2 regions of the Paraburkholderia agricolaris genome follow, and region 1 is predicted to be linked to the other one. Evidence: riboswitches for the same ligand, from Rfam matches in the RefSeq annotation. Region 1 holds a riboswitch; the other holds the start of a gene.
What was found. A riboswitch is a leader RNA that binds a small molecule or an ion and turns the genes downstream of it on or off. The one in region 1 is predicted to bind thiamine pyrophosphate.

Region 1 (15,058 bases):
CGCGTTGAACGGAAACGGCCGCGTGATCTGCGCTTCGGTGTAGGTCGGCGCGAGTTGCTTCGGATCGAACAGCGCGGCCTGCGCGCGGTCGTTCAGACGCGACACGGCCGTGAGGAATGTGTTGACCGAATCGTTATCGGTCAGCGAGCAGCCCGTCAGCATCGACAGGCCGCCGAGCGTCAGAAGCCGCTTGCCGAACAGGCGCCGCGACGGCATCGCGAGTTCGCGCCGGGCGTCGATCAGGATCGATTCGCGATCGAGCTTGTCGTCAGGCATTGAAGCGGGCTTTCGATCGGCTCTGGTTTCAGGTTTGAACATGATTCGATATCCTTAAAGCTTTGCGTATCCGTGGATTGACCGCTTAGCGTCCGCGCAGCATCGCCAGCAGCGAACGCGGTACGAGCGCCACCATCACCAGATGCACGGCAATGAACGCAGCCATCAGCGACATGGCGCAGAAGTGCACGATGCGTGCGTTGTCGTAGCCGCCCATCAACTCGCGCAACAGCGGAAACTGCACCGACTTCCAGATCGCGAGACCGGAGAGCACCAGCACGATCAGATCGCAGACGACAAACAGATAGGCCAATTTCTGCACAGCGTTGTAGACGCGCAGATCGGCGTGCGAGAGCTTGCCGGTCAGCGCGGCAACAAAGTCGTGCAGCACGGCACGTGGCGAAACCGGCAGGAACTTGCGCACGAAGCGCCCGCCGACCAGGTTCAGCGCGAGATACAGCAGGCCGTTGAAAACCAGCAGCCACATCGCCGCGAAGTGCCATTGCAGCGCGCCGCCGAGCCAGCCGCCGAGCGTGAGCGCCGTGGGAAACGTGAAGCTTTTGAAGATCGGCGACGCGTCATAGATGCGCCAGCCGGACAGCATCATGAGGACGGCCGCGAGTGCGTTGAGCCAATGCGTGACGCGCACCCACACCGGGTGAATCGTGCCGCTCTTCGGCGTCGCGGGCGGAGCGGTTTCGCTAAGAGCATGAGGCGTTGCCATGAGAATCTCCGATGAAATGAGAAACGCTGCGAGGGTGTCGCGCGATCAGTGGCAGGCGGCCAGCTCGCCGACCTGCAACACATCGCCGGTCGCGGCGTTTTCGACGAACGCGACAACGCCGAAGGTGTCAGCGGGCGCGTTGGCGTCGGCATCGTCGATGTGGAGATCGCGGTGGATTTGCGCGTGACCGGCAACCAGTGGCACGGGGCCGATCCATTGCCGCACGACGCGTTCGTGATGCAGCGTGGCGCCGTCGTTTTCCCCGGCTTTGACCTGCGAGTTCAACGCGTTCTGATAGAGCGCGACGTAGGCATTTAATGTGCCGCTGGCGTCGGCCGCCTTGCTGGTGAATTGCGCATCGACATTGAAAGCGCCCTTCGCCTGCGGTTTCAGTTCGAGCGCGACATTCGCCTGGGCCGGTTCGGCAACAAGCTCTTCGATGCGACTCTGAAAACTGTCGCGTTGCGACCAGCCGCGCAATTCGCGGCCCGAGACGAAGACCTCGGGCGTATAGATCGTGTGCCCGCCGGCCAGATCGGTGAGGGTTTGCTGACGCTCGGTGAAGCGATGCTGCGAAAAGCGATCGGTCCAGCCGAGGCTATTCCAATAGTCCACGTGTAAAGCCAACGGCACGATGCTTTGGGTCGCGCCACTGTTTTTCCATTGGCTCAACCAGTTGTCGGCCGGCGGGCAGCTGTTGCAGCCTTCGCTGCTGTAAAGCTCCACAAGCGCTACGCGGTGCGACGGGCTGTGCGACGCGCATACGGCACCGGCTGCGGTTGCAACGCCGCTGGCAAACAGGGTCGTCAGCGCGACGGCCAGCGCGATTACGCGGGTGATACAGCGGCCTGTATGCCAGGTGGCGTTGCGGGTTCGTACGGTTCGCATGGCGTGCTCCATCAGGATCTGCACGTTTGTCGAACCACGAGACCACTTATGACAGCCGGTTGTGATTTTTATTTTTGATTCGGGATATCCGCCCACGGTCCCGGCCGTTTCATGCTGTCCTCGAACAGCTCCATGCAATTCAGACATGCCGCACCGCGCCCGCACGGCCTCTGCGGGCGGCGCTTAAAGAGACATCGCGGCCCGTGCTAACATTCACCTTTCGGTTGCGTCGATTGAGCTTTCTTTGCGACGCGCCCTAACCCCTTTCGTTATCTGCCGGCTACCCCAATGCGTTTTCCGTTCTCCCGTGCCCTCACCCGTTTGCGCCCGCGCCGCGCAACCGGCTGTGCGCGCCCGGAGATCGCGACGCCTCACGCCGGCCAGCCGTCCCGAACGCTCCCGCTTCTCGCCGCCCGGCGCCCGATCTAACGCAGCTCCCTCCATTACCGGAGCCGCGTTGTCGGGCTCCGGGCTGATCTCATCCGCACGCAGTCCCTTTACATGCAGATCGAATTGGAGAACCCTTCATGAAAAAGACGAAAACCTGTTACCTCACCGAGCTCGACGTCGCCCGTCTTGAAAAGCACGCGGCCGCGCCCGGCGCGCAAGCCAAATTGCAAGACATGCTCGACGACGTGCTCGAGCGCGCCGTGATCGTCGAATCGCGCGACATTCCCGCGAACGTCGTTACGATGAATTCGCAAGCCACGCTGGTCGACGAAACCAGCGGCGAGCAGATGACCTGGACCGTGGTCTATCCACCCGACGCGGATTTCGCCCAAGGCCGCCTGAACGTGTTCTCGCCGGTCGGCCTTGCACTGCTCGGCGCCAAGCGCGGCGAACGCATCCGTTTCACGCCGCCGAGCGGCACGGAGAAAGTGCTGAAGCTCGAAAAAATCCTCTTCCAGCCCGAAGCTGCCGACGACTTCACGCTCTAGGCAACACGCATTCGCGCCGCAGAACTGCTGCGCCGCATCATTCCCGGCAGCCCTTTCAGCATAAGAATAGTGCGCGGCTGCCCGGTGTTATCTCCGGTATCTGACTTTTCAAGACGGGTTGCCAAGCGACGCCCAGGCGGTGTATCGTGTGCGCTGCTAACGCGGGGGTCCTGCGTGGCACGGAGGTTGGAGGTCCGTGTCGCGTGGGTGAGAAATACCCTTTGAACCTGATCTGGATAATGCCAGCGCAGGGAAGCGTACGGATTTCGCAGCTGGTCTACCGTTTCATCTCTCGCGAATCCGACAACTTCCATCTCGTCTCCTGCTTAGCCGCCCCACACCTGGGAAACCGGGGTTGGCGCTTAAGCGCCAACTCTCGTCGACCGCAACAAGTTGCATGGGACCGGAGTAAGGCGCTAAAGCGCTAACTCCGGTCGACAGAGGAGATACGCATGAACGCCAATCCGAAGTTTCTTTCCGCCGACGCCCACGTCGACGCTGCCGCTGTCGCCCCGCTGCCGAATTCCCGCAAGGTCTACGTGACCGGCTCGCGGCCCGACATTCGCGTGCCGATGCGCCAGATTTCCCAGGCGGATACGCCGGATAGCTTTGGCGGCGAGAAGAACCCGCCGGTCTACGTCTACGATACGTCCGGCCCCTACTCCGATCCGGAAGCGAAGATCGACATTCGCGCCGGCCTGCCCGCGCTGCGTCAAGCGTGGATCGAAGAGCGTGCTGACACCGAAGCGCTGACAGGCCTGTCGAGCGACTTCAGCCGCGAACGCGCCGCCGATACGGCGACCGCCGATCTGCGCTTCAAGGGGCTGCACCGCACGCCGCGCCGCGCCGTCGCCGGCAAGAACGTCTCGCAGATGCACTACGCGCGCAAAGGCATCATCACGCCGGAAATGGAATACATCGCGATTCGCGAGAACCAGCAACGCGCCGCATATCTGGAAAGCCTGAAGACGAGCGGTCCGAACGGCGAAAAACTCGCCGCGATGATGGGCCGCCAGCATCCGGGCCAGGCGTTCGGTGCGAGCGCATTCGGTCCCGACGGCCTGAAGGAAATCACCGCGGAATTCGTGCGCGAGGAAGTCGCCCGCGGTCGCGCGATCATCCCGAACAACATCAACCACCCGGAAAGCGAGCCGATGATCATCGGCCGCAACTTCCTCGTGAAGGTGAATGCGAACATCGGCAACTCGGCGGTGACGTCCTCGATCGGCGAAGAAGTCGACAAGATGACGTGGGCGATCCGCTGGGGCGGCGATACGGTGATGGATCTGTCCACCGGCAAGCACATTCACGAAACGCGCGAGTGGATCATCCGCAACAGCCCGGTGCCGATCGGCACGGTGCCGATCTATCAGGCGCTCGAAAAGGTCAACGGCAAGGCCGAAGACCTGACGTGGGAAATCTTCCGCGACACGCTGATCGAACAGGCCGAACAAGGCGTCGATTACTTCACGATTCACGCCGGCGTGCGTCTGCAATACGTGCCGCTCACAGCGAAGCGCATGACGGGCATCGTCTCGCGCGGCGGCTCGATCATGGCGAAGTGGTGCCTCGCTCACCACAAGGAAAGCTTCCTGTACGAGCACTTCGAAGACATCTGCGAAATCATGAAGGCGTACGACGTGGCCTTCTCGCTCGGCGACGGCCTGCGTCCCGGCTCGATCTACGATGCGAACGACGAAGCGCAACTCGGCGAACTGAAGACGCTCGGCGAACTCACGCAGATCGCGTGGAAGCACGACGTGCAGACGATGATCGAAGGCCCGGGCCACGTGCCGATGCAGTTGATCAAGGAAAACATGGACCTGCAACTGGAATGGTGTGACGAAGCACCGTTCTACACGCTGGGACCGTTGACCACGGACATCGCACCGGGCTACGACCACATCACGTCGGGCATTGGTGCAGCGATGATCGGCTGGTTCGGCACGGCGATGCTCTGCTACGTCACGCCGAAAGAACACCTCGGGCTGCCGAACAAGGACGACGTCAAGACCGGCATCATCACGTACAAGCTCGCCGCGCACGCCGCCGATCTGGCGAAGGGCCATCCGGGCGCGCAGGTGCGTGACAATGCATTGTCGAAGGCGCGTTTCGAATTCCGCTGGGAAGATCAGTTCAATCTCGGCCTCGACCCGGACAAGGCGCGCGAATTCCACGACGAAACCCTGCCCAAGGATTCGGCCAAGGTCGCGCACTTCTGTTCGATGTGCGGCCCGCACTTCTGCTCGATGAAGATTACGCAGGACGTACGCGAATTCGCCGCGCAACAAGGCCTCTCCGACGACGACGCGCTGAAGAAAGGCATGGAAGTGAAGTCGATCGAGTTCATGAAGAAGGGTGCTGAGATCTATCAGCGGCAGTAAGGTAGGGATCGTGGGTGCATTAGCACGCGCCCGCCACTCGAACCTCCCGCATCACCGCCCTGCAGCACCGAAGCCCGCCACTGGCGGGCTTTTTGCGTTTCTGCGCGGCGGGCACGCCGCATGCTGACAAAAGGAAAACATTTGATTACGAAACCGACAATCCACTGACAAGCTCACACATCTGGATACGGGTTGCGGCGATAAGATCAAGTGTAAGGACGGCATGATCTGTCCATTTCCAGGCAACCACTTCCAGACACAATGAACGGAGTCAGCATCATGAAATCGATTCGTCAACTCGGCGCGCTCGCGACGATCGTCGCTGTTGCCGCAAGTCTTTCCGCGTGTGACAACATGACTACCCGGCAACGCGATACGGTGATCGGCGCCGGTGTGGGCGGCGCCGCAGGCGGTCTGATCGGCGGCAATGCGCTGTCGACGCTGGGTGGTGCGGCGGCAGGCGGCATCATCGGCAATCAGGTCGGCAAGTAAGCGGCAAGTAAGCACTAGCGAGGCGTTTTCGCCACGAGGGCGCACGGGGCCAACTGTCTCAACCCATCACAAAGAACGAAGATGCCCGCACCAACGAACCGGCGGGCGCGACATCGCGAACGCGACCGGCGACATGCCGGTCGCGCCGAAGAACGTTTTTGCAATGACGTGAAATAAGCCGTTACGGTTTTGCAATCCTGCGAACGCGACGGGGGCGTAAGCTCAAGGCAATACGCCCCGCATGGCGGCGTCGGTTTGCAACAGGAGCGCGTCATGAAGTCCCGCATCATCAACACGCCTGGCATGATCGGCCAGCCACTGCCGCGCCGTTTCTCCCGTATTTCACACACCGGGCTCGCGCTCACCGCAGCAGTCAGCGTGCTGACGCTGTCCGGCTGCTACTACCCATACGGTTACTATCCGGGTGGCTACTATCCGTATTACGCCACGGTCCCCGCGACTACAACGCAACAGGACGTGCAAGTCGGCCCGCCTGATCCACAGGCGGCACAGCTCACGCAGCAATCGTCGGCGCAACAGCGGGCCCAGCAGGCGCAAAACGCGCAGCAAAATCCGCCGCCGGCTTATACGGTTGCTGCCGCCCCGCCCGTCTACGTGGCTCCGGCCTACCCCGCCTATCCCGCCTACTATCCGCCGCCGGTGTATCCCGCTTATTACGGCTACCCCGGCTGGTACGGCCCGTCGGTCTCGATCGGCGTAGGCTTTGGCGGCTATTGGGGTGGCGGCCATGGCTATTGGGGTGGTGGGCATGGCTATTGGGGCGGCGGACACGGCCACTGGCACTGAAGCTCACACCCGTCTCGCCAGGCTTCCTTGATCGTCCCCTGTGCGCTGAAATCGGAGCACGGGGCGGACCTATCCCGTACAACCGGCGCACGCGCTGTGGCCCGGAATCAGGCCCGGCAGCCGGCGCGGCCGTCAGCACGCACATACATGCCGCGCCAGACCCGGCTCGTGCTCATCACGCCGCAACGATCCCCGCTCACAGGCCCCCGGCGGCGCCCTCTCTCCTTCGCCCGTACTTACCCTTCTTGACGCTTCCCAACCGGGCTCTATGCTTGGGAAAGCCACACGCAGTACTTGTTTAAATAAGCGACCCGGCGCGTCCTGCATGCGCCGCCGGCGCCCATCCGTCCTGCCAGAGCGACGCGCCCCGCAATGCGTAGTCCGCGTCGATTTCGAACAACAACGAAGGAGACGTGATGTTTCACCAACTACTCACTCCAGTCGGCAATTCGCTATTGCTGTCGTTCCTCGTCGCGGCCTTGCCGATCATCGTCGTGTTGCTGTTGCTCGGCTGGGCCCGCCGGCCGGCCTGGCAGGCGTCGCTCGCGGGTCTGATCGTCGGATTGATCGTGGCGATCTTCGTCTGGCAGTTCCCGGTCGGACTCGCGGCCGCCTCCGTGGCCAACGGTGCGGTGTTTGCCTGCTGGCCCGTTATGTGGATCGTGTTCAGCGCGATCCTGCTCTACAACATCTCGCAGCGCTCGGGCCGCTTCGCCGCCTTTCGCATGTGGATGATCGATAACCTGCCGAACGACCGCCGCGTCGTGCTGGTGGTGATCGGCTTTTCTTTCGGCGCGCTATTCGAAGGGATTTCCGGATTCGGCACGCCGGTCGCGATCACCAGTTCGCTGCTGATCCTGCTGGGTTTCCCCACACTCGAAGCACTCACCTTCACGCTGATCTTCAATACGGCGCCGGTCGCGTTCGGCGCGCTCGGTGTCCCGATCACGGTGCTCGGCGCGGTCACCCACCTGCCGGCAGACTCGCTCGCCAAGATGGTCGGACGGCAGTTGCCGTTTTTCGCGCTGCTGCTGCCGTTCTACGTGATCGGCGTGTATGCCGGCTTTCGTAACATGCTGCGCGTGTGGCCGGTGCTGCTGGTGTCGGGTGCAAGCTTCGCGCTGACCCAGTTCGTCACGGCGAATTACGTGAACTACAGTCTGACCGACGTGCTGTCGTCGTTGGTCTCGCTGATCCTGACGATCGCGTTCCTGCGCGTATGGAAGCCTGCCGTCGATCCGAAGTTCGCGATCAACATCGATCGCGTGGGTGAGGTGCGCGGCAAGATCAGCGGCGGCCAGGGCTGGTATCCGTGGATCATCGTCTCGGCGGTGGTGATCGTCTGGACCATCGCCAAGATCTTCCTGATCGGCGACGTCAAGGTTCCGTGGCCGGGTCTCGATAAGGCCGTGTACATCACCCTGTACAACACGCCGTACGGCGCGATCTGGGACTTCCAGCCACTGGCCACCGGCACGGCGATTCTGGTCGCCGCCATCATCACGTCGCTCGTGACGGGTCTGGGGATCAGTGAATTTGGCAAGGCCATTGTCGACACCTGGGTCCAGACACGCATCGCCATTCTGACGGTGGCGACCATCGTCGCACTAGCGTATCTGATGAACTACTCGGGGCTCACCTATACGCTCGGGCTCGGCGCGGCGTCGGTCGGACCGTTCTTTCCGCTGGTGTCGGCGTTCCTCGGCTGGGTCGCGGTGTTCCTGTCCGGCAGCGATACCTCGGGCAACGCATTGTTCGGCAACCTGCAGGTGGTGGCGGCTCATCAACTGAACCTGAATCCGATCCTGATGGCGGCGACCAATTCGTCGGGCGGCGTGATGGGCAAGATGATCTCGCCGCAAAACATCTCGACCGGCGTGGCGACGACCGAACTCAAAGGCAAGGAAGGCGTGGTGTTCGCCAAGACCTTCAAGCATTCGATTCTGTTGACGGTGATTCTCGGCGTGCTGGTGTGGGTGCAGCAGAACTTCCTGCAAGGAATGATTCCGCACTGAGGCAGGCATTCGACCCGCGCGAGGCCGCATGGGCGGCCGTCGCTGCGCGCGCGGCGGGAGCCGTTGCCAACCTCGTCAAAGCACCTGCGCGGCCGCAAAATAATTCACGCTCTGTGGCCGCCAACCCCGACAGGGTTGGCGCCGCCTTCTTACCACCCCTCTCTCATCGCAATTTTTCTCACATCAGCGTGAGAATTGCTCGTTTTGCGGCCGGCTCGTTCACGCTTAGCATGACGATAGCCCGACGCCCGTCCTCTCCCGCATCTTGCTGTTTCACTCCAGCCTGAAACGTTTGGCGCAATCGCGCTGTTACGATGCCCATGCGTCTCGACTCAACCGCGCGCGGCGCCACGATAATGAATGCCAGAAACCTGCTCCAGTTGCTGATCCTCGCCGCCCTATGGGGCGCCTCGTTCCTCTTTATCCGCGTCGGCGTGGCCGACTTCGGCGTCGCGCCGCTGATGGCATTGCGGGTCGGCATCGGCGCGGTCTTCCTCGCCATCGTGCTGGTCGTGCGGCGGCCGCTGCACCAGTCCGCAACCATCCTGCGCACCCACGGCTTCCCGCTGCTGGTGGTTGGCATTGTGAATTCGGCGGCGCCGTTCTGCCTGTTCGCGTATGCCGAGCTGACGCTATCGGCGGGCGTGACGTCCGTGATCAACGCGACGACACCGCTGTGGGGCGCACTCGTCGGCTTTCTATGGCTGCGCGACCGCCTGAGCGCGCTGCGCACCGCCGGTCTCGTGATCGGCTTTCTCGGCGTCCTGATGCTGGTGTGGGATCAGATCGCCGCACCCAACGGCTCGGCCGCCACCCCGCTGAGCACCGCGCTCGCGGCCGCCGCGGCACTCGGCGCCACCCTGCTGTACGGCATCGCCGCCAATTTCACGAAGCGCCGCCTGACCGGCGTCGACGCCTTGACTGTCGCGACCGGCACGATGACCGGCGCCACCATCGTGCTGTTGCCGCTCGCCGTAATCTACTGGCCGGCCGCACCGATCTCGCTGCACGTATGGGGCGCGGTCATCGCGCTGGGCGTGGCGTGTACCGGCGTCGCCTACATGCTGTTCTTCCATCTGATCTCGGTGGTGGGGCCGGCACGCACGATCACCGTGACCTTCGTGATTCCGGTATTCGGCATTCTGTGGGGTGCGCTGTTTCTTGGCGAAACCGTATCGCTGGGCATGCTGGAAGGCTGCGGCGTAATCCTCGTCGGCACCGCACTCGCCACGGGTGTAATCAAGCGTCTGCCCTGGACCGGAGCGCGCCGCGCCGACACCTGAAAACCGCCTCGCGCGACGCTTGCCCCAGCGTCGCCGCTTTCCCGTCCCGTGCCGCGCCGTTCACCGCCCCGGCAGCCTGGCATCTCATTTCGACTACCCAAAAAAATAGCCCGCACTCCGTTGGAGTGCGGGCGAAACCGTCGCCCTACGAGGATAGGCGACGGGGCCACCGAGGCCGCGCGCCACGCGCGCAGGCCATCATCGGGCTAAGCACCGGTTCGTTCGCCGGTGCTGAAAAGGTCCGGGGCTCACTGTTTCGAAACTCGCCGCCGACTCACGTCAATCACGTCGAATGTTACGAATCCGGCCCCATGAGTCTTTAAGAGCAGGTTGCGTGCCAGTTATGCAGTTTCGCGAGAAATCGTCCGCAAACTATTGATTGTTATTGTCATTTTTTGCGTCGAAAGGGATCGGAAAGGATTTGCGGAAGGGGTTTTGCGAGTTACGTCACCGGGGTAACGTCACGTTACATGCGGCCGCACAGCGGCGGCCGCGCGAGCCCGCTTCATACGTTTGAAGCGGGCCGACCATCAAGGCACCGGCCATTTCGTGCGATGCGACGCCCTATGCCTGACCCGCAGACCCATTGGCCGCCGCGTCTCGCGCGGCGCCAGCGCGGCCCCGCACACAAGCGCCAGGACGAGCAGGCTCGCTGCCCACATCCAGTAAGGAATCACGTCGAACATAGCCATCTCCCCGTTGAGCGCCGGTTCATACCGGTGTTTCAGACAAGAAGCAAAACACGTGCGCGTCATGAGGGCGCCTGAACGGCTTGCGGGGCGAGAGGCTGCGCGGACATAAAAAAACCCGCCCGGGCTACGCACCGGGCGGGTTTTCTGACAGCGTTCGCTGCTTGCTGCGAATCGGTCAGTGCAGCTGGTCGACCATCAGGCTCATGATCTGCTTGGCCTGCGGGCTCTCGTCGATCGCACCCTTGCTGTCGACCACGGCCACGCGGGTCTGGTCAGGCGTTACCGCGCGGACGTTCACGAGATACTGCCTGGCGACCTTTTCCTTCTTGCCGTGGAACACCTGGCTCCAGAAGCCCTGTTCCGCCGAAGTCAGATCCTTCGGATCGACGTAGCGCACGAAGTACAAACCGCGGCTTGCATCGCGATCGTCAACCGTGAAGTTGCTGCGGTCGAGCGCAAGGCCCACACGCAGCCACGCACGGTCATACGGCTCGCCGAGCGTCAGCTCGGTGGACGAGAACTGTGCCGACGTGTTGTTGCCCGAGTCGTCCGGCATTGGCTGTTGTGCCGACAACGCGACGTTCTGCGCCGCATTGGCCGCAGCCGCCGACTTCGCACCCGCCGTAGCCGCGTTCGGCGCAGCTTGCGCCCCCGCCGGCGAGAGATCGGCGCTTTGCGTATCGGCCGGCTTCGCGCGCGAATCGGCCAGCGCCAGCGCTGCCATCAGGCGTTTCAGATATTCCTGTTCGAGCCCCGGATCGTTCGGCTTGGCTTCCCACTTGGTCGAATCGTTGTTGGTGCCGGTGATCGCCTCGCGCATGCCCTTCTGGCTGATGAACACATAGGTGCCGCCGTTCGGCGCTGCTTCGAGACGCGTACGGTACTTGTTGCGCTCGGAACTCACATAGCTGTTGCCCATTGCCTTGGACAGCGTGTTGCGAATCAGGCCGTCGTTGATCTGCGCGTGGGTTTCGTTCCAGTCCGTTTCCATCACGCCTTTGTCGCGCTGGTCGACCACCAGCAGGAAGCCCTGTTCCTGCCAGAAACGGCGGATTTGCGCCCAGGCCTGGTCGGGCGCCTTGTTGTCGATCACGAGCCAGCTTTCGGTGCCGTCGCGCTGGATGTGCATGCCGTTCACCGGCGGCACTACCGCCAGCGTGTTGGCAGCGGGGGCTTGCGCCTGGACCTGCTTGAGCGTGGACAGCGAGGTTTCGCCGCCTTGCGGGGGCAACGAACGCTGATCGGACGTCTCATCGATCATGTTCGGCGGTACGGCAAGTGACACTTGCTTCGACTTGGAGTCGCTTTTGTAGTCGATTTTGGTCGGCGACGAGGTGCCGCAGCCGGCGACCAGACCGCCTGCCATCAGCATTACTGCAAACCGCTTGGTAAGACGAAGATCAGTCATGTTCGAGGAATCCTTCCGCTACGCCACGGCAAGTTTCCGTGGATCAACCCAACATTTTACCGATCCCGGCGAGACATGTGCAAAAACCGGGGTTTGCTCACGAAATAAGCAGCACGCCGCCAGCAGATCCCACCTCACGGCGAACGACCCGGATACCGATGAATCGCTGCGCGGCGCAAGCCTGCGGCTACAGAAAATCTCCCCGCCCGGCGGGGGCGACCCAATCCTCCAGGCGCGAATTTAACAGTTCACAACACTTCTCAAACGCTCGTAGGACACGCCCTACTTTATTGTCAGACTCTTGTTTTAAAAGACACTTTTCGCGCTTTTCACATCCTATTTTTGAGATCAACCGCCGCGCCGCATCGTGCTCCTGATAACGATAAGGAAACCTGAGTGTTATCTTGAATTGGACATCTCAATAAGACTTGAACGGTCCCAGTGTTTCGGGTTTCTCCAATAGCGAGGCAGGTTGCCATGCGAATTCCCTGTTTTTCACCGACCCTCGCCATTCGCACCGTGATGGCTGCCCTGCTGTGTGTCGGCGCAGGCGCGCGCGCCGAATTGGGCGGCACGATGCCCATCCCGACGGATTCGACCGGCACCGCGCCGCAAACCTTGCTGAACGGCGCATTACGCCTGCGCACGCTGATCGATGCGGGCAATACCACCATCAACGAGTACGCCACCAGTACCGGCCAGATCATCGCCTACACGTGGCAAGGCCCGACCATGCCGGATCTGCGCGCGCTGCTCGGGCCGTACGCCGGCTCCTACCGCACGGGCGCCGCCGGGTTGGCTCCGGACGGCAATCTGCACGCGTCGCGGGTGGTGCGCCCCGACGTGATCGTGGAGTCCGGCGGTCCGATGCGTGGCTATGTGGGTCGCGCGTGGCTGCCGGCGGCCTTGCCGCCCGGCGTCGTCGCCAGCGATTTGCGCTGAGTTTGCGCCGCATCGCACGCCATCAAGAAAACGCTTCGACGATCCAACTGCCGGCAAAATCATGAATACCTCTTCTCATCTCCACGCCCTGCTGCTCCTCAGCGCGGCGCTCGCCGGTTGCGGCGGCGGCGGCGGTGGCGGCAGCAGCAGCGCCGACTCGTCACAGGCAGGGACAGCCAGCGCTGCCAGCAGCCCGGCCGCCGCCAATCCGTCAGGCGCCAGTGCACCGTCCGCGGCGCCCAACTCCAGCACGGGCACGAGCGTGCCACAGTCGAACACGCCAAACGTTCAGCCGATCGCAATCACTACGGCGCCGGGTCTGACGCGCAATATGCTGACGACCAGTGTCACCGTCTGCCAGCCCGGCACCAGCAACTGCGCGACGATCGACGATATTCAGGTCGACACCGGCTCGCAGGGCCTGCGGATCCTCGCATCCGCACTGCCGGCCAGCCTCCCGCTCGCAGCGGTGAGTTCGGGCGGCGGCTTGAGCGGTGAGTGCGCGGTATTCGGCGGCGGCTATGCGTGGGGCTCAGTGCGCAGCGCGGACGTGCGCATGGCCGGCCAGCTGGCCACCTCGATTCCGATCCAGTTGATCGCCGACCCCGCGCTGCCCACGGTGCCCAACGGCTGCGCCGGCGCCGGCCCGTCGATGCTGAGCGTCGCGAGCCTGCGCGCCAACGGTATTCTCGGCGTCGGCCTGTTCGCGGCCGACTGCGGCAGCGCTTGCGTCAATACCGCTCTGCCCCGGTCGTATTACAGCTGCGACAGCAGTGGCGCCTGCGTCGCGACTACGCAAGCGCTCGCGCAACAGGTCACCAATCCAGTGAGCCAATTCCCGCTCGATAACAACGGCGTGGTGATCGACCTGCCGGCAATCGCCGACGCGGGCGCGGCCAGCGTATCGGGCTCGATGATTTTCGGCATCGGCACCCAGGCGAACAACACGCTCGGCGCTGCAAGCGTGGTCAAGGCCAATCCGCAGACGGGCTACGTAGCGACCAGCAGCGGCGGACAGACGTATGCGCTGAGCTACATTGACAGCGGCTCGAACGCACTCTTCTTGCGCAATACCCAGTTGCCGCAGTGCGGCTACTGGTATTGCCCGGACTCGACGCAAACCGCAAGCGCCTCGATCGTGGGTACCGATGGTGCGTCAAATACCGTGTCGTTTGCGATCGGCAATTCGAGCGCGCTGTTTGCATCCGCGAATAACGCGTTCAACAATCTGGCTGGAATCGCCAGCAATAGCTTCGGCTGGGGGCTGCCGTTCTTTTTCGGACGACGGGTCTATACGGCAATCGCGTCGCGCGCCACCTCGGCCGGCCCGGGTCCGTATTACGCGTTCTGAGTGCTTGATATCAAATCGGATTTTCCCGCGCGGAAAATTCCGCAATCGTCATCCACGGCTTATTTGATACGTCCTGACTGCAATAATCATCGTTTCTGGCTAACGTCATCTCAATATCGTTAGTCCTGCATAGCTAATATTAGTCAAACGATGGAAACCACCTTTTCGCTCGACCATTTCGAGCAACTCGTCTACACGCAACAGCATGTTCAGGCCTCGCTCCAGCTCGTCACCCTGCTCGCACGCCTCCAGCAAACGCGTGGCGAGCTGGACGAAAGTTTCCAGGCCTCGGGTCTGATCGGCCTGTCTCCCGAAGAGCAACGTCAACGTTTCTGCACGCGTCTGACGAGCGCGGTGTCAACGCTGTTCGCCGACCCGGACTTTCAGCTCCCACCCGCGTGCTTTAAATTATTGCTCACGCTCCATGAGTGGATCGGTCTGCTGTTCTCGGCCACCGCGTCAGGCAATGCGGACCACGTCACCCGTTACCTGAATCCTCGTGGCCCGGCGAACGCCCAGTTTCTGCCGGGCGACAGCTTCATTGAGAAGCTATGCGTGCTCTATTCGACCGAGTCCGAACTGGAACTCGACTTTGCCGCCCTCTGGGCCTATGACAAAACCCTCGCGGCCTCACTCGCGCTCGTTTTATTGGCGCCGGTCTCCAAGGGCACCCCGAGCGCGCATCTGAAGCGCGAGGCGCTGCTGGAGTGGCTGCCGGGCAAACTGCAGCAAATCGACGACCTCGACGATCTGCCCTCTGCCGTGCTGCACAACGCCTATATGTTCTGCAGCTATGCCGATACGCCGCGGCGCCATGCGATCAAGCAGGACATCAATGTGCTGGTGCGCCGCAAGCTC
Region 2 (15,058 bases), 3.0 Mb from region 1:
TCACGGAGCCGGTGGCGTCGGCCGCTGAGATCAGCGTCCACGCGCAGCCGTTCAGACCTAACGCGAGGGACGCCGAGGCAGCGAGCCGGGCACCGGGCCGCCGCAACATGACCCACGCGGCCAAAGGGGCCCCCGTGAAAGCGTGAGCGCGCAAGCGTGGCATGGAGGTCATGATGCGGTGCCTGGTAGCGGTGAAGATATGCGGCGTCACAAAGGAGCGCTGCGAATAGCGGTGCAGGGTAACGGTAACGGCCCGCGGCAAGCAGGGTCCACGCTCAGCGCGTGACGCGCAGGCGCAGTTCGTTTTGCCCTTGCACGCTGGCCGTGACGTTCACGCGCCGGTCATCGGTGGTCACGATGAAATGCTGACGCGTCGGCGTGTTGACGTCGTGCACGACGTTCGGAAAGCAGGCGGCGATATCGGCGCCGAATTCCTCGAGCGGATCGTTGACCACGCCGTCGGCTTGCCAGTGCGCGCGCCAGTGGCAATCGTAGGCGTGCGCGTTGGCGCGGCAGTCGTCCACGGCTGAGACCCCCGGCAGTTGCGCGGCGGGTTGCGCGTGCAACTGCTTGAAGTCGGGAGCACTGACGATATGTTTGAGCGCGGGGCAAACGTCCGCGGGTTCGGTGGGCTGGGCGGCAAGCGCCGCGTGCGTGGCGCTCGCGAGCAGCAGGGCTGCGCCAAGAACGAGCGCTGCGCGCTGGGTCAAAGGAGGGGAGCGGCGATCGAATGACATGTGCGGAGAGTCCAGTAGCAGTGAGTGGCGTGGCGGACCGGAGAGGGTACGGCCCGCACGACTATCGTCGCTGCTGCAAGGTTTTTTCAAAGCAGGGAACAGCTTGCCCGCTTCGCAAATGCTTTCGAACTCTTCTCGTGTGTTTCCGGATGTTGCGACGTGTGGGCCGGCGGCGCACAAGGTCTCGCGGCAACGGCTCGCAGCAAGGTCTCGCAAATAGGCGTGCGGCCTCACTGCGCTGACGAGCGGCGTTCCGCCTAGCCGAGCGTGAGGCCGCCGTCGATATGAATCACCTGGCCGGTGATGTGGCGCGCTTCGTCGGAGAGCAGGAACGCGATCAACGCGGCGATATCCGCCGGCTCGGCGACGTGGCCAAGCGGCGTTGCTTCAGCGGCGCGAGTCCACACCGATGCATTATCGGCACTTGGACCGCGATCTTTACGGGTGTAGCCGGGTGCCACGCAATTGACGGTCACCCCATGCGTCGCCAGTTCGGCGGCGGCGGTTTTGGCCAGCGATTCGAGTGCCGCTTTCGCGGCCGCCGTAGCGGCGAATGGCGCATCGACGCGATAGCGATGCGCGACGAACGAACTGAGTGCAACCACGCGGCCCCGCTCCGACGTCGCCAGTGCCGGCGTGGCTCGCTTGACGAGCGCGGCGAAGGCGGCCGGCATTGCGGCGAAGGCGGCGTTGAACGCATCCGTGTCGAGTGCGTTGAGCGTTTGCCGTTGCGCGTGGCCGGCATTCGCGACCAGTTGGTCCAGCGCGCCGAACTGCGCGAGTGTTTGATGAATCACGTGCTCAGCCGCGCCGCGTTCAGCCAGATCGGCGCATACCGTCGCGCAGCGCGCGCCGTTCGCGCTGCAATCGGCGGCGACCTGCGCGAGACGCTGACGCGCTTCGTCGTCGGCGCCGCGTGCGTGCAGCATCAGCGCGGTGCGCGGCGCGGCGATGCGACGTGCCAATGCCGCGCCGATGCCGGAACCCGCGCCGGTGATCAGGACGACCCGATCGAAGCCGGAGTCGCTCATGTCAGTCGCGCTGTTCGCGTCGTCGGCTCGGCTCATGTCGCTCTCGCTGTGCATGTTGCTGATGCTGTTTATGCGGCGATCGGTTCGCCCGAGCGCTCGACGTCGAGCGTGTCGCCATGGAACGCCGCCAGCGATTCGCGATGCGCGACACTGACGATCGCCGCCTTCGGCAGCCGTTCGGTGAACAGGTGATAGAGACGCGCTTCGTTTTCCGCATCGAGCGCGCTGGTCGCTTCGTCGAGGAACAGATAGTCCGGTTTGTGCAACAGCACGCGGGCACCGGCGAGGCGTTGTTGTTCGCCTGGCGAGAGGATGCGCGTCCAGTGCCCCGATTCCTGCAGGCGCTCGGCGTATTCCGAAAGATGGCAGGTGACGAGCGCTTCACGGCATTCTTCGTCGGTGTAGGTGTCCGCGGGGGACGGATAGGTGAGCGCGGCCTTCAGCGTACCGATCGGCATGTAGCTGACCTGCGGGATGAACATCATGCGCGCGTTGACGGGTGCGTCGATCGAACCGTCGCCGAACGGCCACAAGCCGGCGAGCGCGCGCATCAGCGTGCTCTTGCCCGAGCCGGACGGACCCCGCACCAGCCAGCGTGAGCCTGGTGTGATCGCGATATCGCGGATGCGCGACAACGGGTTGCCGTTCGGCAGCGCAAGCTGGAGGCCGTCTGTGGAAAGCCGGTCTTCGTCGACGAAATGCAGGTTGATGCCGCCATGCGCGGTGGCCGGCGACACGGACTCCTTCAGACGCGGCGCATGCACGATGCGCTTGAATTCACGCAACCGGTTCACGGTGGCGCGCCACTCGACGAGGGTGCCGTAACTATTGATGAACCACGAAAACGAATCGCTGACGGTGCCGAATGCGCTCGAAATCTGCATCAGCACGCCGAACGTGAAGGCCCCTGCGAAGTAGCGCGGCGCGGCGACGACGATCGGAAAGATGATCGCGATCTGGCCGTAGAAGCTCAGCACGAAGGTGAGCCGCTTGGTGTACTTCATCACCTGCCACCAGTTGTCGCGGATGCGGCCAAACAGCGTGTGCGCGTTCGTCTTCTCCGTTTCCATGCCGTTATAGAAGGCGATCTGTTCGGCGTTCTCACGAAGACGGATCAGGCCGAAACGGAAATCCGCCTCGACTTTCTGCGCCTGGTAATTAATCGGCACGAGCGGGTGGCCGACCTTCTGGATGATCAGCGAGCCCACTACTGCGTAGAGCGCCGCGGCCCACACCATGTAGCCGGGAATCTGTATTGGCATGCCGCCGAGCGAAATGGTCAGCGCGCCGGCCAGCGACCACAGGATCGTGATGAACGAGACCAGCGTGACGACCGTGGAGAGCAGGTCGAGCGTTAGCGAGAGCGTGGTGGTGGCGAACGATTGCAGGTCGTCGCTGATCCGCTGGTCGGGGTTGTCGGCGAGCCGGTCGCGTTCGATCCGGTAGAAGGCGCTGTCGCGCAGCCATTCGTTGAGATAACGCGTGGTCAGCCACTGGCGCCAGCGGAAGCCGAGCATCTGGCGCAGATAACGGCCGTACACGGCAAGGATGATGAAGCCGAACGCGAGCCCGGTGAACACCATCAGCAGGTGCGGAAAGTCGTGCACGTTCTTGGTCTGCAGCGCGTTGTAGAAGTCGGCGCTCCAGCGATTCAGGCGCACGTTGATCCACACGACGAGCAGATTCATCACGATGATCGCGACGAGCAGCCCCCACGCCGTTTTTCGTTCTTCGGAAACCCAGTAAGGTTTGATCAGGCTCCAGGCGGAGACTTTTTCGTCCGGCGGCAGCGCGGGGCTGGAAGCGGTATTCGGTGTCATGAGCATCCTGATGAAGTGCTGGCCCATCTGGCCGGCCCATCTCGGGCCGACCCCACGGCGGTTTGCGGTACGTGCCCCGGGCGTCATGCTCGACGAACCCACGTCCGGGTGAGCGCCTGATTCTGGCGCGAGGCCCTTAAGTGAAAATTAATTTCCACTCAGCGGCCCCGCCTCGACGCCGCGCATGCGGCCAGGCGACCCCGCAGTATCCGGTGCTGGCATTGTGCCAGAGCGCCGGCTCCGGCCATATTGACGGACCGAAAGATGGTGCCGGATCAAATGCAGCGCGACTGCATGGGCCATTGGTTTGCGGGCGTTGCGCCTTTTATGGTCTAATGACCTTCGACGAAACAGGGGTGCTTTGCCCACAGGCTGCGTGATTCTCATGCAGCGGCGGCGAGGCTGAGAGAGACCCTTTGCACCCGATCCGGGTAATACCGGCGCGGGAAGTTTCCGGAAGCAGCCAGTCTTCCATTCCCCGCCGGGCGGCGTCCGCTATTGGGACGCGCGTTTTGCCCGGCCGGCCTCACCCGCCGGTTTCGTCCTGGGTACGTGCGTTTTTGGGCCGTACAGAAAGGACTCGATGACCGCCTATTCTTCATACATGTGTTTTACTGCTCGCCGCGCTCCAGCCGCTTATGTTGATGCGCCGTGCTGTTTTAGCGTTGCCGGCCGTTGCGGCTCGGAGTGGGCGCGATGAACCGTCCTGCTCAACCTGATTTCGCGGTGCTCGGCGGCGGGCTGTGCGGGCGTCTGGTCGCATGGCGTCTTGCCGGTGAAGGGTATCGCGTGGCGCTCTACGAGCGCGGCGACGCCGCCGGCTCGCAAGCTGCGGCCTGGGTCGCCGCCGCCATGCTGGCGCCGCTGGCAGAAGCCGCTAGCGCTGAATTGCTGATCACGCGTCTCGGCGCAAGCTCGCTCGAGACCTGGCCGCAAGTGCTGGCCGAATTGCCCGAACCCGTGTTCTTCCAGCGTAATGGCACGCTCGTTGTCTGGCATCACGCCGACCGGACCGAAGCGCCTTTGTTCGAGCGCCGCGTGCGCTCGAACGCGCCTGCCGAATTGCTCGACGGCGGCTTTGTGACACTGGCCGGCGCTCAACTCGGTGCGGCCGAACCCGCGTTGGCGGGCCGCTTCAATCAGGGTTGGCTGCTACCGCATGAAGGCCAACTGGATAACCGTCAGGTGCTGGCCGCGCTTGCTGCGGGTCTGGCGCAGCGCGGTGTCGATACGCACTGGAATACGCCGGTCGACGATCACGCGCTGCCGCCTGCGCGCGTCACGATCGACTGCCGGGGCTTGGGGGCGAAACCCGTGCTGCCCACGCTGCGCGGCATCCGCGGCGAAGTCACCCGGGTCCATGCGCCTGGTATCGGGCTGACGCGGCCGGTGCGCCTGTTGCATCCGCGCTATCCGCTGTATATCGCGCCGAAGCAGGACGATCTCTACGTGATCGGCGCGACCGAGGTAGAAGGCGAGGACATGTCGCCGGTCAGCGTGCGCTCGGCGCTCGAGTTGCTGAGCGCGGCGTTCTCCGTGCATCCCGGCTTCGGCGAGGCACGCATCCTCGAATTGAATTCGCAGTGCCGCCCGACTTTGCCGGACCACCGTCCGGCCTTGCTGTGGGATGGCGCGCAGACGCTGCGCGTGAACGGCCTGTACCGGCACGGCTACATGATCGTGCCCGAAGTCGCCGACGAAGCCGTGCGCTTTGCCGCGGCGCTGCTCGACGGCCGCATCGGCGACGCCGATGCTTTCGCCGGCTGGCAAGGCGCCGCGCGCTGGAGCGAGCTGTTTCAACTGGACTCCGCGCGGGAACCGGCATGAGCGTTGCGCATCCGCGGATGAAATAACCGCGGGGCAAGCCAGCACGTGCCGCTACCGCTATTGACTGAACCGTATTCGAACACCATGGACATTCATATCAATCAGAAGCCGTTGTCGCTGCCCGAAGGCGCGACTGTTGCCGATGCGCTCGCCGCGTTCGGTGCGCGTCCGCCGTTCGCGGTCGCACTGAACGGCGATTTTGTCGCGCGCACGCAGCATGCGGCGCGCGCGCTGTGCCCGGGCGACAAGCTCGATGTCGTGCAACCCGTGGCTGGCGGCTAAGCCCCGCACCACGCCTTGCCGGAGACCAGGATTATGCAAATGACTGCCCCCCAAACCGCCGACGCGCTCACGCTGTACGGCCAAACCTTCGTGAGCCGCGTGCTGCTCGGCACTTCGCGCTATCCCTCGCTGCAATCGCTGTCCGATTCGATCGACGCGGCGCGGCCCGGGATGGTGACCGTTGCATTGCGCCGGCAGATGAACGAAGGCGGCGCCGAAGCCGGCTTCTTCGACCTGCTCAAGCGCCACGGCGTGCCGCTTTTGCCCAATACCGCCGGTTGTCTGACGGTCGGCGAGGCGGTGACCACCGCGCACATGGCGCGTGAAATCTTCGAAACAGACTGGATCAAGCTCGAACTGATCGGCGACGACTACACGTTGCAGCCCGATCCGATTGGCCTGATCGAAGCGGCCACGCAGTTGATCAAGGACGGCTTCAAGGTGCTGCCGTACTGCACCGAAGATCTCGTGATCGGCCGCCGTCTGCTCGACGCGGGCTGTGAGGCGCTGATGCCGTGGGGCGCGCCGATCGGCACCGGCAAGGGCGTGATCAATCCGTACGGCCTGCGCGTGTTGCGCGAACGCCTGCCGGATGTGCCGCTGATCGTCGACGCCGGCCTCGGCGTGCCGTCGCACGCGGCGCAGGTAATGGAGTGGGGCTTCGACGGCGTGCTGCTGAACACCGCCGTGTCGCAGGCAACGCACCCTGACGCGATGGCGCGCGCCTTTGCGCTGGGCGTCGAAGCGGGCCGCCAGGCTTTTCTGGCGGGGCCGATGGCCGAGCGCGAAAGCGCGCACGCGAGCACGCCGGTGGTCGGCATGCCGTTCTGGCATCAAGACGGGAGTGCTGCATGACGCAAACTTTGCCTTTGACCGGCCGCGACCTCTTCTGGCCGCCCGCCGATGAACTCACCGAAGCCGCCGAGCGGATCCGCGCCCGTCTGGGCGACTGGCCGCCGACGCACGCGCCGTGGCGCATTTGCCTGACCGCGCCGGACGAGCCGAACGGCGGCGACCTGATCGTTGTCGCCGACGCGCAACAGCACGGCGAGCAGGTGGCGCGCTGGCAGGTGCAGGGCGCCGGCGTGATCGTCGCAGCCGAGAATGCGGCGACGCTCCATCTGGGCGGCGAGAAATACGGGCTGGAAGGCCATCTGGCGGAAGACTGGATACCCGCGCTGGCGGCGTTTCTGGACTGCGGTTTCGATCCGCACGACGCACTGGTGCTGGCTCTGGCCTGGCGTGACGGCGACGAAACCCATGCGGACGACGCCTTTCCGGCCGATATCGCCCGCTTCCCGCGTCTGACCGGCCTACCGGCCGCGCCGGCGCAAGCTTTCGCGCGTTGTCCCGACCGGCTCGGCCTGTATCCGGTGCTGCCGACCGCGGAATGGGTCGAACGGGTGGCGGCTTTCGGCGTAAAGACAATCCAGTTGCGCCGCAAATCGGCCCAACCCGCCGACGAACTGAAGCGCGAACTCGCCCGCTCTGTCGCTGCGGGCCGCGAGCACGATGCCCAGGTTTTCATCAATGATCACTGGCAGGCGGCGCTGGAAGCGGGCGCTTACGGCGTCCACCTGGGCCAGGAAGACGTGCACACGGCCGATTTGTCAGCGCTTGCCAGCGCCGGCATCCGGCTTGGCCTGTCGACGCACGGTTTCTACGAGATTCTGAAAGCACTGCATTTCCAGCCCAGCTATATTGCTTTGGGCGCCGTGTTCCCGACCACGACCAAGGTCATGCCGACCGCACCGCAGGGGCTCAAGCGTCTGGCGCGGTATGTTCGCCTGCTCGACGGCGTCGTGCCGCTGGTGGCGATCGGCGGGATCGATCTGCAGGTGCTGCCCCAGGTGCTGGCGACGGGTGTAGGCTGCGCCGCGGTTGTGCGCGCCGTGACCGAGGCCGCCGATCCGGCTGCCGCGGTTTCTGCGTTGCAACATGCGTTTACGCAATAATCGTCAAAGTCAGTAAAGGGACAGGGCACCTCACGGCAGCTTTTGCATGATGGCCCTATAATTCGGCCTTCCGTGTAAAAGGACTGTCAGTTTCGTGTCTTCCTCCCCCGAGACCTTACTCGAGCTGCGTGACGTCGACTTCGGTTATGGCGACCGGCTCGTCCTGTCGAACCTGAATCTGCGCTTCAAGCGTGGCCAGGTCGTCGCGGTCATGGGCGGCTCGGGTTGCGGCAAAACCACGGTGCTGCGCCTGATCGGCGGTCTGGTGCGCGCGCAGCGCGGCCAGATCCTGTTTCAAGGCCAGGACATCGGCCAGCAGACGCGCGACGGTCTCTACGCGCTGCGCCGCAAGATGGGCATGCTGTTCCAGTTCGGCGCACTGTTCACCGACATGTCGGTGTTCGAGAACGTCGCGTTCGCACTGCGCGAGCACACCGACCTCCCTGAGGAGCTGATCCGCGATCTCGTATTGATGAAGCTCAATGCGGTTGGGTTGCGCGGTGCGCGCGATCTCGCGCCGTCGGAGATTTCGGGCGGTATGGCGCGGCGTGTGGCGCTGGCCCGGGCGATTGCGCTCGACCCCGAGCTGATGATGTACGACGAGCCGTTCGCCGGCCTCGATCCGATCTCGCTCGGCATCACCGCCAATCTGATTCGCGCGCTGAATCAGGCGCTTGGCGCAACCTCGATCCTCGTTACGCACGACGTCCCGGAGTCGTTCGCGATCGCCGATTACGTCTATTTCCTCGCCAACGGTGGGGTGCACGCCGAAGGCACGCCTGCGGAGCTGCGTGCGTCGACCGATGCCACGGTGCGCCAGTTCATCGACGGCGCGCCGGACGGCCCATTCAAATTCCACTACCCCAGCCAGACGCCGCTCGCGGCGGACTTCGGCATTGGCGGAGGTCAGTCATGATCAGTGCTTTGGGTCGCTCGGTGATCGACGGCTTGGGCACGGCCGGCTATGCCACGCGTTTCTTCTTCCGGCTGCTGTTCGAATTTTTCCCACTATTGCGCAGGCCGCGCCTTGTCACGAAGCAGATCCACTTCGTGGGTAATTATTCGCTGGTGATCATCGCTGTGTCAGGGCTGTTCGTCGGTTTCGTGCTCGGCCTGCAGGGGTATTACACGCTCAACCGCTACGGTTCCGAGCAGGCGTTGGGGCTGCTGGTCGCGCTTTCGCTGGTGCGCGAACTCGGACCGGTGGTCACCGCACTCCTGTTCGCGGGCCGTGCCGGCACGTCGCTCACGGCCGAGATCGGGTTGATGAAGGCAGGCGAGCAACTCACCGCGATGGAAATGATGGCGGTGGATCCGGTGAAGGTGGTGGTGGCGCCGCGCCTGTGGGCGGGCATTATTGCCATGCCGATTCTGGCGGCGATTTTCAGCGCGGTCGGTGTGTTCGGTGGTTATGTGGTGGGCGTGCTGCTGATCGGCGTCGATGCCGGCGCGTTCTGGTCGCAGATGCAAGGCGGTGTCGATGTCTGGCGCGATGTGGGCGCCGGGGTCATCAAGAGCGTGGTGTTCGGCCTCGCGGTGACCTTCGTGGCGCTGTTTCAGGGCTACGAAGCCAAGCCGACGCCGGAAGGCGTGTCGCGCGCCACGACCAAGACGGTCGTGTACGCGTCGCTTGCGGTGCTCGGCCTCGATTTTCTGTTGACCGCACTGATGTTCAGCTAAAACTGCGCTGCACGTTTTCGCTCGGCGAACGCGCCTCGGCTTGCGCGAGATCTGAGCGGTAGCAGCGTGGCGGATTCACTTTGGGATGACGATGAAAAAGACTGCTCTCGACTTCTGGGTCGGCCTGTTCGTGGTGTTGGGTTTCGTGGCGTTGCTGTTTCTCGCGCTGAAGGCTGGCAACATGAGCTCGTTGTCGTTTCAGGCAACGTACCCGGTCAAGCTCAAATTCGACAATATCGGCGGACTGAAGGCGCGCGCGCCGGTGAAGAGCGCGGGCGTGACGGTCGGCCGGGTCGACTCGATCGGCTTTGACAGCAATTCGTATCAGGCTGTCGTCACGATCGACATCGACAAGCAATACCCGTTTCCGAAAGATACCTCGGCGAAGATCCTGACTTCCGGTCTGCTCGGCGAGCAATACATCGGGCTCGAACCCGGTGGCGATAGCGAGATGCTTAAGGCGGGTGACACGATTTCGATGACGCAGTCGGCGATCGTGCTGGAAAACCTGATCGGACAATTCCTGTACAGCAAGGCCGCGGACTCGGGTGCGTCCAAGCCTGGCACGGGTTCGGCTGCGCCTGCGGCCGCCCCTGCCACGGTGCCCGCGCCGGCGGCATCGACTCCGCCCGCCTCTGGCGCGGCCGGTCAATAAGGAGAATAAAAATGCAGACCCTACGCAAACGAGGTGTGCGCACTGTCCAGATAGCGACGTTCGCACTGGCGGCCGCTACGCTAGCCGGCTGCTCGACCGTGCCGACCCCGACCAAGGGCGACCCGCTCGAGGGCCTGAACCGCACCATCTTCACCGTCAACGACAAGCTCGACCAGTACGCGCTGAAGCCGGTCGCCAAGGGCTACGTCTTCATCACGCCGCAGCCGGTGCGCGACAGCGTCACCAACTTCTTTTCGAATATCGGCGACGTCTACATTGCGGCGAACAACCTGCTGCAGCTGAAGATCACCGATGGCGTCGAAGACATCATGCGGATCGTGATCAATACGGTGTTCGGCGTCGGCGGGCTGTTCGACGTGGCGACGCTCGCCAAGCTGCCCAAGCACGACAACGACCTCGGCCTGACGCTCGGTCATTATGGCGTGCCGGCAGGTCCCTATCTCGTGCTGCCGCTGTTCGGTCCGAGCACGGTGCGCGATGCGGTTGGCTCGATCGGTAATTACTATGTCAATCCGCTCAGCTACATTCACCCGGATGGGCTGAGCTGGGCGTTGTATGGCCTGAACGTGGTCAACACGCGCGCGAATCTGTTGAGCGCGAGCGACGTGCTCGAAGGCGCCGCACTGGACAAGTATTCGTTCGTGCGCAACGCGTATCTGCAACGCCGCCAGTATTTGTTGTCGGATGGCAAGCAATCGCAGGCGCTGCCGAACTACGGCGACGAAGCCCCGCTGCCGAAGTACGACGACGTCGAGGGCGGCGCGGCTGCGGCGCCGACAGGCACGCAGGGTGCTGCCGCGAACGCGTCGGGCGGCTCGGGTGCAGCGGCTGCAACGCCGCCGCAAGCGGGCACGGCAGCCGCACCGGAAGCCGCTTCAGGCAGCACCGGAACGCCGCCGCTCGATCTGAACGGCGGTCCGGAAACCACGCAGATTCCGGCCGGCCAACTGGTCCCGCCGCAGCGTTTCAACTTCCCGTCATTCAAATTGCGTTGATCGTGCAGCCGTAACACCTCGAAACGACTCTCGCAGTTTGCGCATGGATTGCTGCTGAACTCGCGTGTTAATGTCGGCTCAAACGGTTGCACTATTTTTAAAGCAAGGCTCGATATGAAAAAATTCTTCCTGATTCCGTTGTTTGCTGCGCTGTTTTCGTTCGCCAGTGCCGGTGCCTCGGCACAAACCGTCGACTCCAGCTCGCCTGACACCCTGATCAAGACCGTCACGCAGCAAGTGGTTGACGCCGTGCGTGCCGACAAGTCGATCCAGCAAGGCGACATTTCGCACATCACCCAGCTCGTCAACGAAAAGATCCTGCCGTACACCGATTTCCGCCGCACCACGCAGCTGGCAATGGGCCGCAACTGGCGCACCGCCACGCCGGAGCAGCAAAACCAGGTGGTCGAGCAGTTCAAGATGCTGCTGATCCGCACGTACTCGGGTGCACTCGCCCAGGTCCGTGACCAGCAGATCCAGTACAAGCCGTTCCGCATGAACCCGGACGACACCGACACGGTGGTTCGCTCGGTCGTGATGAACAACGGCTCGCCGATCGAACTCGACTACCGTCTGTACAAGACACCGCAAGGCTGGCGCGTATATGACATCAACGTGCTCGGCGCGTGGCTGATCCAGGCGTATCAGCAGCAGTTCAACGAGCAGATCCAGCAGAAGGGCGTGGACGGACTGATCCAGTTCCTCACGCAGCGTAATCAGCAACTCGCCGCGGGCAAGCAGTCGTGAGCGAAGTGCTGAACGCCTCCGTCGCGAGCCGCTTCGAAAGCGGCGCGACGCTGACCCACGAGAGCGCGAAAGCCGCGTTCGAGGCGGGTTTGCAGCGTATCGCGGCGGGCGCGAACGGCGTGGACTGCGCGCCGCTCGTGCAATTCGATTCGACCGCGCTGGCCGTCCTGCTCGCGTGGGAGCGTGCCGCTCAGGCACGCGGCGCCGCGTTCCAGATCGTCAACCTGCCGGCTGGTCTCGCCAGCCTCGCACACGCCTACGGCGTCGACACCCTTCTGTGTCGACCGGGGTTGGCGCTTTAGTGCTTACTCCGGTCCCATGCTGCTTGCAGCGCGCGCGACATTGACGCTCCCATAGCGTCACTTCCAATCGCCCCGGCTCAGCCGGGGCCGCCGATTTTTGCCCTATAATCAAACGTTTTTTGGGGCATATAACCGGCCCCAATTTCGTCCCTTCCAGCATTTTTGCGCCCCCTCGGGGCTCCTTTAGGCGCCGCGACGCACGCGGCCCATAGTCATGTCAGCCATAGAAATTCGTAACGTCAAGAAGCGCTACAAGGACTTGCAAGCGCTCAAGGGCGTCAGCCTCACGGTGGAAGAAGGCGAGTTCTTCGGACTGCTCGGTCCGAACGGCGCGGGCAAGACGACGCTCATCAGCATACTCGCCGGTCTCGCGCGCGCCGATGAAGGCAGCATCGCGGTCCGTGGCCATGACGTAGTCAGCGACTTCCGCGACGCGCGCCGTGCGCTCGGCGTGGTGCCGCAGGAACTCGTGTTCGATCCGTTCTTCACCGTCCGCGAAACCTTGCGCATCCAGTCCGGCTACTACGGGCTGCGCAATAACGACGCGTGGATCGACGAGATCATGGCCAATCTCGACCTCACCGACAAAGCCGACGCCAACATGCGCGCGCTGTCGGGCGGCATGAAGCGCCGCGTGCTCGTCGCGCAGGCGCTGGTGCACCGGCCGCCGGTGATCGTGCTGGATGAGCCGACCGCGGGCGTCGACGTCGAGTTGCGTCAAACCTTGTGGAAATTCATCTCGCGCCTGAATCGCGAGGGCCACACGATCGTGCTGACCACGCACTATCTGGAAGAGGCCGAATCGCTGTGCGACCGCATTGCGATGTTGCGGCGCGGCGAGGTCGTGGCGCTCGAGCGCACCAGCACGCTGCTGCAACGCTTCGCCGGCATGCAGTTGTTCCTGCGCTTTACAGAAGGCGTGTTGCCGGCCGAGTTGCGTCCCCTCGAAGTGGACAGCGGGACGGGCAACGGCAATGGCCGTCAGCATCTGCTGCGTCTGGCGAGCTACGACGACGTCGAGCGGATTCTCGCGCAGTGCCGCGCAGCGGGTTGTACATTCGAAGAAATCGAGGTCCGCAAGGCCGACCTCGAAGATGTGTTCGTTCAGGTGATGAACGGTCCGGAAGTGATCGAGGGGCTTGCATGAGCGGCTACAGTGGTTTCAGTACGCTGTTTTACAAGGAAATCCTGCGTTTCTGGAAGGTGGCGTTCCAGACCGTGCTGGCGCCGGTCATCACCGCGCTGCTGTATCTGACGATTTTCGGCCACGCGTTGCGCGGTCACGTTCAGGTCTATCCGGGCGTCGAGTACACGAGCTTCCTGATTCCCGGCCTCGTGATGATGAGCGTGTTGCAGAACGCCTTTGCGAACAGTTCGTCCTCGCTGATCCAGTCGAAGATCACCGGCAACCTGGTGTTCGTGCTGCTGCCGCCGCTCTCCCATTACGAGATGTTCGGCGCTTACGTGCTCGCGGCCGTGGCACGGGGCCTGGCGGTTGGCTTCGGCGTGTTCATCGTGACGATCTGGTTCGTGCCGGTCAGCTTCAGCGCGCCGCTTTACATCATCGCGTTCGCCATTTTTGGCGCGGCGATCCTGGGCACGCTTGGTTTGATCGCCGGCATCTGGGCCGAAAAGTTCGATCAGCTTGCCGCATTTCAAAACTTTCTGATTATGCCGCTCACGTTCCTCTCGGGCGTGTTCTACTCGACGCACACGCTGCCGCCGGTGTGGCGCGAAGTGTCGCGGCTCAATCCCTTTTTCTACATGATCGACGGCTTTCGCTACGGTTTCTTCGGGATGTCGGATATCAATCCGCTCGAGAGCCTGGCGATCGTTGCCGGTTTCTTTGTGGTGCTGGCCGTGGTGGCGATGCGCATGCTCGCCTCCGGCTACAAACTGCGCCACTGATCAGGAGCTTCTCTCATGTTGCCGACTCCCGAACAGGTCAAGCAATACATCGCGGCTGGGCTCGCTTGCCAGCATCTCGAAGTCGAGGGCGACGGTCAGCATTTCTTCGCGACCATCGTCTCGCCGAGCTTCGAAGGCAAGCGTTTGATCGCGCGCCATCAACTCGTGTATGCGGCGCTCGGCGACCGCATGCGCGAAGAAATCCACGCGCTCAGCATGAAGACGCTGACGCCCGCCGAATGGCAGAACGCGTAATCTGGAAATTTAGTGCGAATTACTCAAGAAGGGCGCGACGCCGGTAGCGGCGCGTCGAACAAAGTCAAAGCGGGCCCGGCTGAAGTCCGGGTCGATCAGGAACTGACAGGCATGGATAAACTCGTCATTGAAGGTGGCTACCCGCTGTCGGGCGAAGTCGTCGTCTCAGGCGCGAAGAACGCGGCGTTGCCGATCCTGTGCGCGAGTCTGCTCAGCGCGGAGCCGGTGCATCTGGAGAACGTGCCCGACTTGCAGGACGTGCGCACGATGCTGAAGCTGCTCGGCCAGATGGGCGTGCGCATCGAGAGCGGTGAGGGGTGCGTGTCGCTGGATGCGTCGAAGGTCGATAACCTCGTCGCGCCGTACGAAATGGTGAAGACCATGCGTGCGTCGATTCTGGTGCTCGGCCCGCTGGTGGCGCGCTTCGGCCACGCCAAGGTGTCGCTGCCGGGTGGCTGCGCGATCGGCGCGCGTCCGGTGGATCAGCACATCAAGGGCCTGCAGGCCATGGGCGCGGAAATCACGATCGAGCACGGCTTCATCGAAGCGCGGGCGAAGCGTCTGAAGGGCACCCGTATCGTGACCGACATGATTACCGTGACGGGCACCGAAAACCTGCTGATGGCGGCGGTGCTTGCCGAGGGCGAGACGGTCATCGAGAACGCCGCCCGTGAGCCGGAAGTGGGCGACCTCGCGCATCTGCTGGTCGAGATGGGCGCGCAGATCGAAGGTATCGGCACCGACCGTCTGGTCATCCAGGGCGTCGACAGGTTGCATGGCGCGAAGCACACGGTGATTCCGGATCGTATCGAAGCCGGTACGTTCCTGTGCGCGGTCGCGGCC

Region 2: it holds a riboswitch for thiamine pyrophosphate, as region 1 does, so the genes downstream of both, GH665_RS19385 (FAD-dependent oxidoreductase) here and thiC (phosphomethylpyrimidine synthase ThiC) in region 1, are expected to answer to the same signal.

The regions. Positions count from the first base shown of each region.
Region 1 covers NZ_QPER01000001.1:1,369,827-1,384,884, reverse strand. The annotation lists gene GH665_RS06245 (molybdopterin-dependent oxidoreductase) at 1-318, opposite strand, end outside; gene GH665_RS06240 (cytochrome b/b6 domain-containing protein) at 362-1,000, opposite strand; gene GH665_RS06235 (DUF1223 domain-containing protein) at 1,046-1,888, opposite strand; gene GH665_RS06230 (GreA/GreB family elongation factor) at 2,416-2,826, shown strand; TPP riboswitch at 2,980-3,098, shown strand; gene thiC (phosphomethylpyrimidine synthase ThiC) at 3,279-5,210, shown strand; gene GH665_RS06220 (glycine zipper 2TM domain-containing protein) at 5,490-5,702, shown strand; gene GH665_RS06215 (hypothetical protein) at 5,976-6,509, shown strand; gene GH665_RS06210 (L-lactate permease) at 6,926-8,524, shown strand; gene GH665_RS06205 (DMT family transporter) at 8,881-9,807, shown strand; gene GH665_RS38925 (hypothetical protein) at 10,338-10,493, opposite strand; gene bamC (outer membrane protein assembly factor BamC) at 10,675-11,907, opposite strand; gene GH665_RS06195 (hypothetical protein) at 11,906-12,151, shown strand; gene GH665_RS06190 (DUF2844 domain-containing protein) at 12,385-12,849, shown strand; gene GH665_RS06185 (DUF3443 domain-containing protein) at 12,911-14,200, shown strand; gene GH665_RS06180 (glycosyl transferase family 1) at 14,351-15,058, shown strand, end outside.
Region 2 covers NZ_QPER01000001.1:4,393,966-4,409,023, reverse strand. The annotation lists gene GH665_RS19405 (hypothetical protein) at 1-172, opposite strand, end outside; gene GH665_RS19400 (hypothetical protein) at 276-737, opposite strand; gene GH665_RS19395 (SDR family NAD(P)-dependent oxidoreductase) at 995-1,768, opposite strand; gene GH665_RS19390 (ABC transporter ATP-binding protein/permease) at 1,837-3,588, opposite strand; TPP riboswitch at 3,931-4,054, shown strand; gene GH665_RS19385 (FAD-dependent oxidoreductase) at 4,285-5,415, shown strand; gene thiS (sulfur carrier protein ThiS) at 5,500-5,697, shown strand; gene GH665_RS19375 (thiazole synthase) at 5,737-6,552, shown strand; gene thiE (thiamine phosphate synthase) at 6,549-7,652, shown strand; gene GH665_RS19365 (ABC transporter ATP-binding protein) at 7,747-8,568, shown strand; gene mlaE (lipid asymmetry maintenance ABC transporter permease subunit MlaE) at 8,565-9,332, shown strand; gene mlaD (outer membrane lipid asymmetry maintenance protein MlaD) at 9,424-9,987, shown strand; gene GH665_RS19350 (MlaA family lipoprotein) at 9,999-11,003, shown strand; gene GH665_RS19345 (MlaC/ttg2D family ABC transporter substrate-binding protein) at 11,118-11,750, shown strand; gene GH665_RS19340 (STAS domain-containing protein) at 11,747-12,052, shown strand; gene GH665_RS19335 (ABC transporter ATP-binding protein) at 12,267-13,199, shown strand; gene GH665_RS19330 (ABC transporter permease) at 13,196-13,960, shown strand; gene GH665_RS19325 (BolA family protein) at 13,976-14,215, shown strand; gene murA (UDP-N-acetylglucosamine 1-carboxyvinyltransferase) at 14,327-15,058, shown strand, end outside.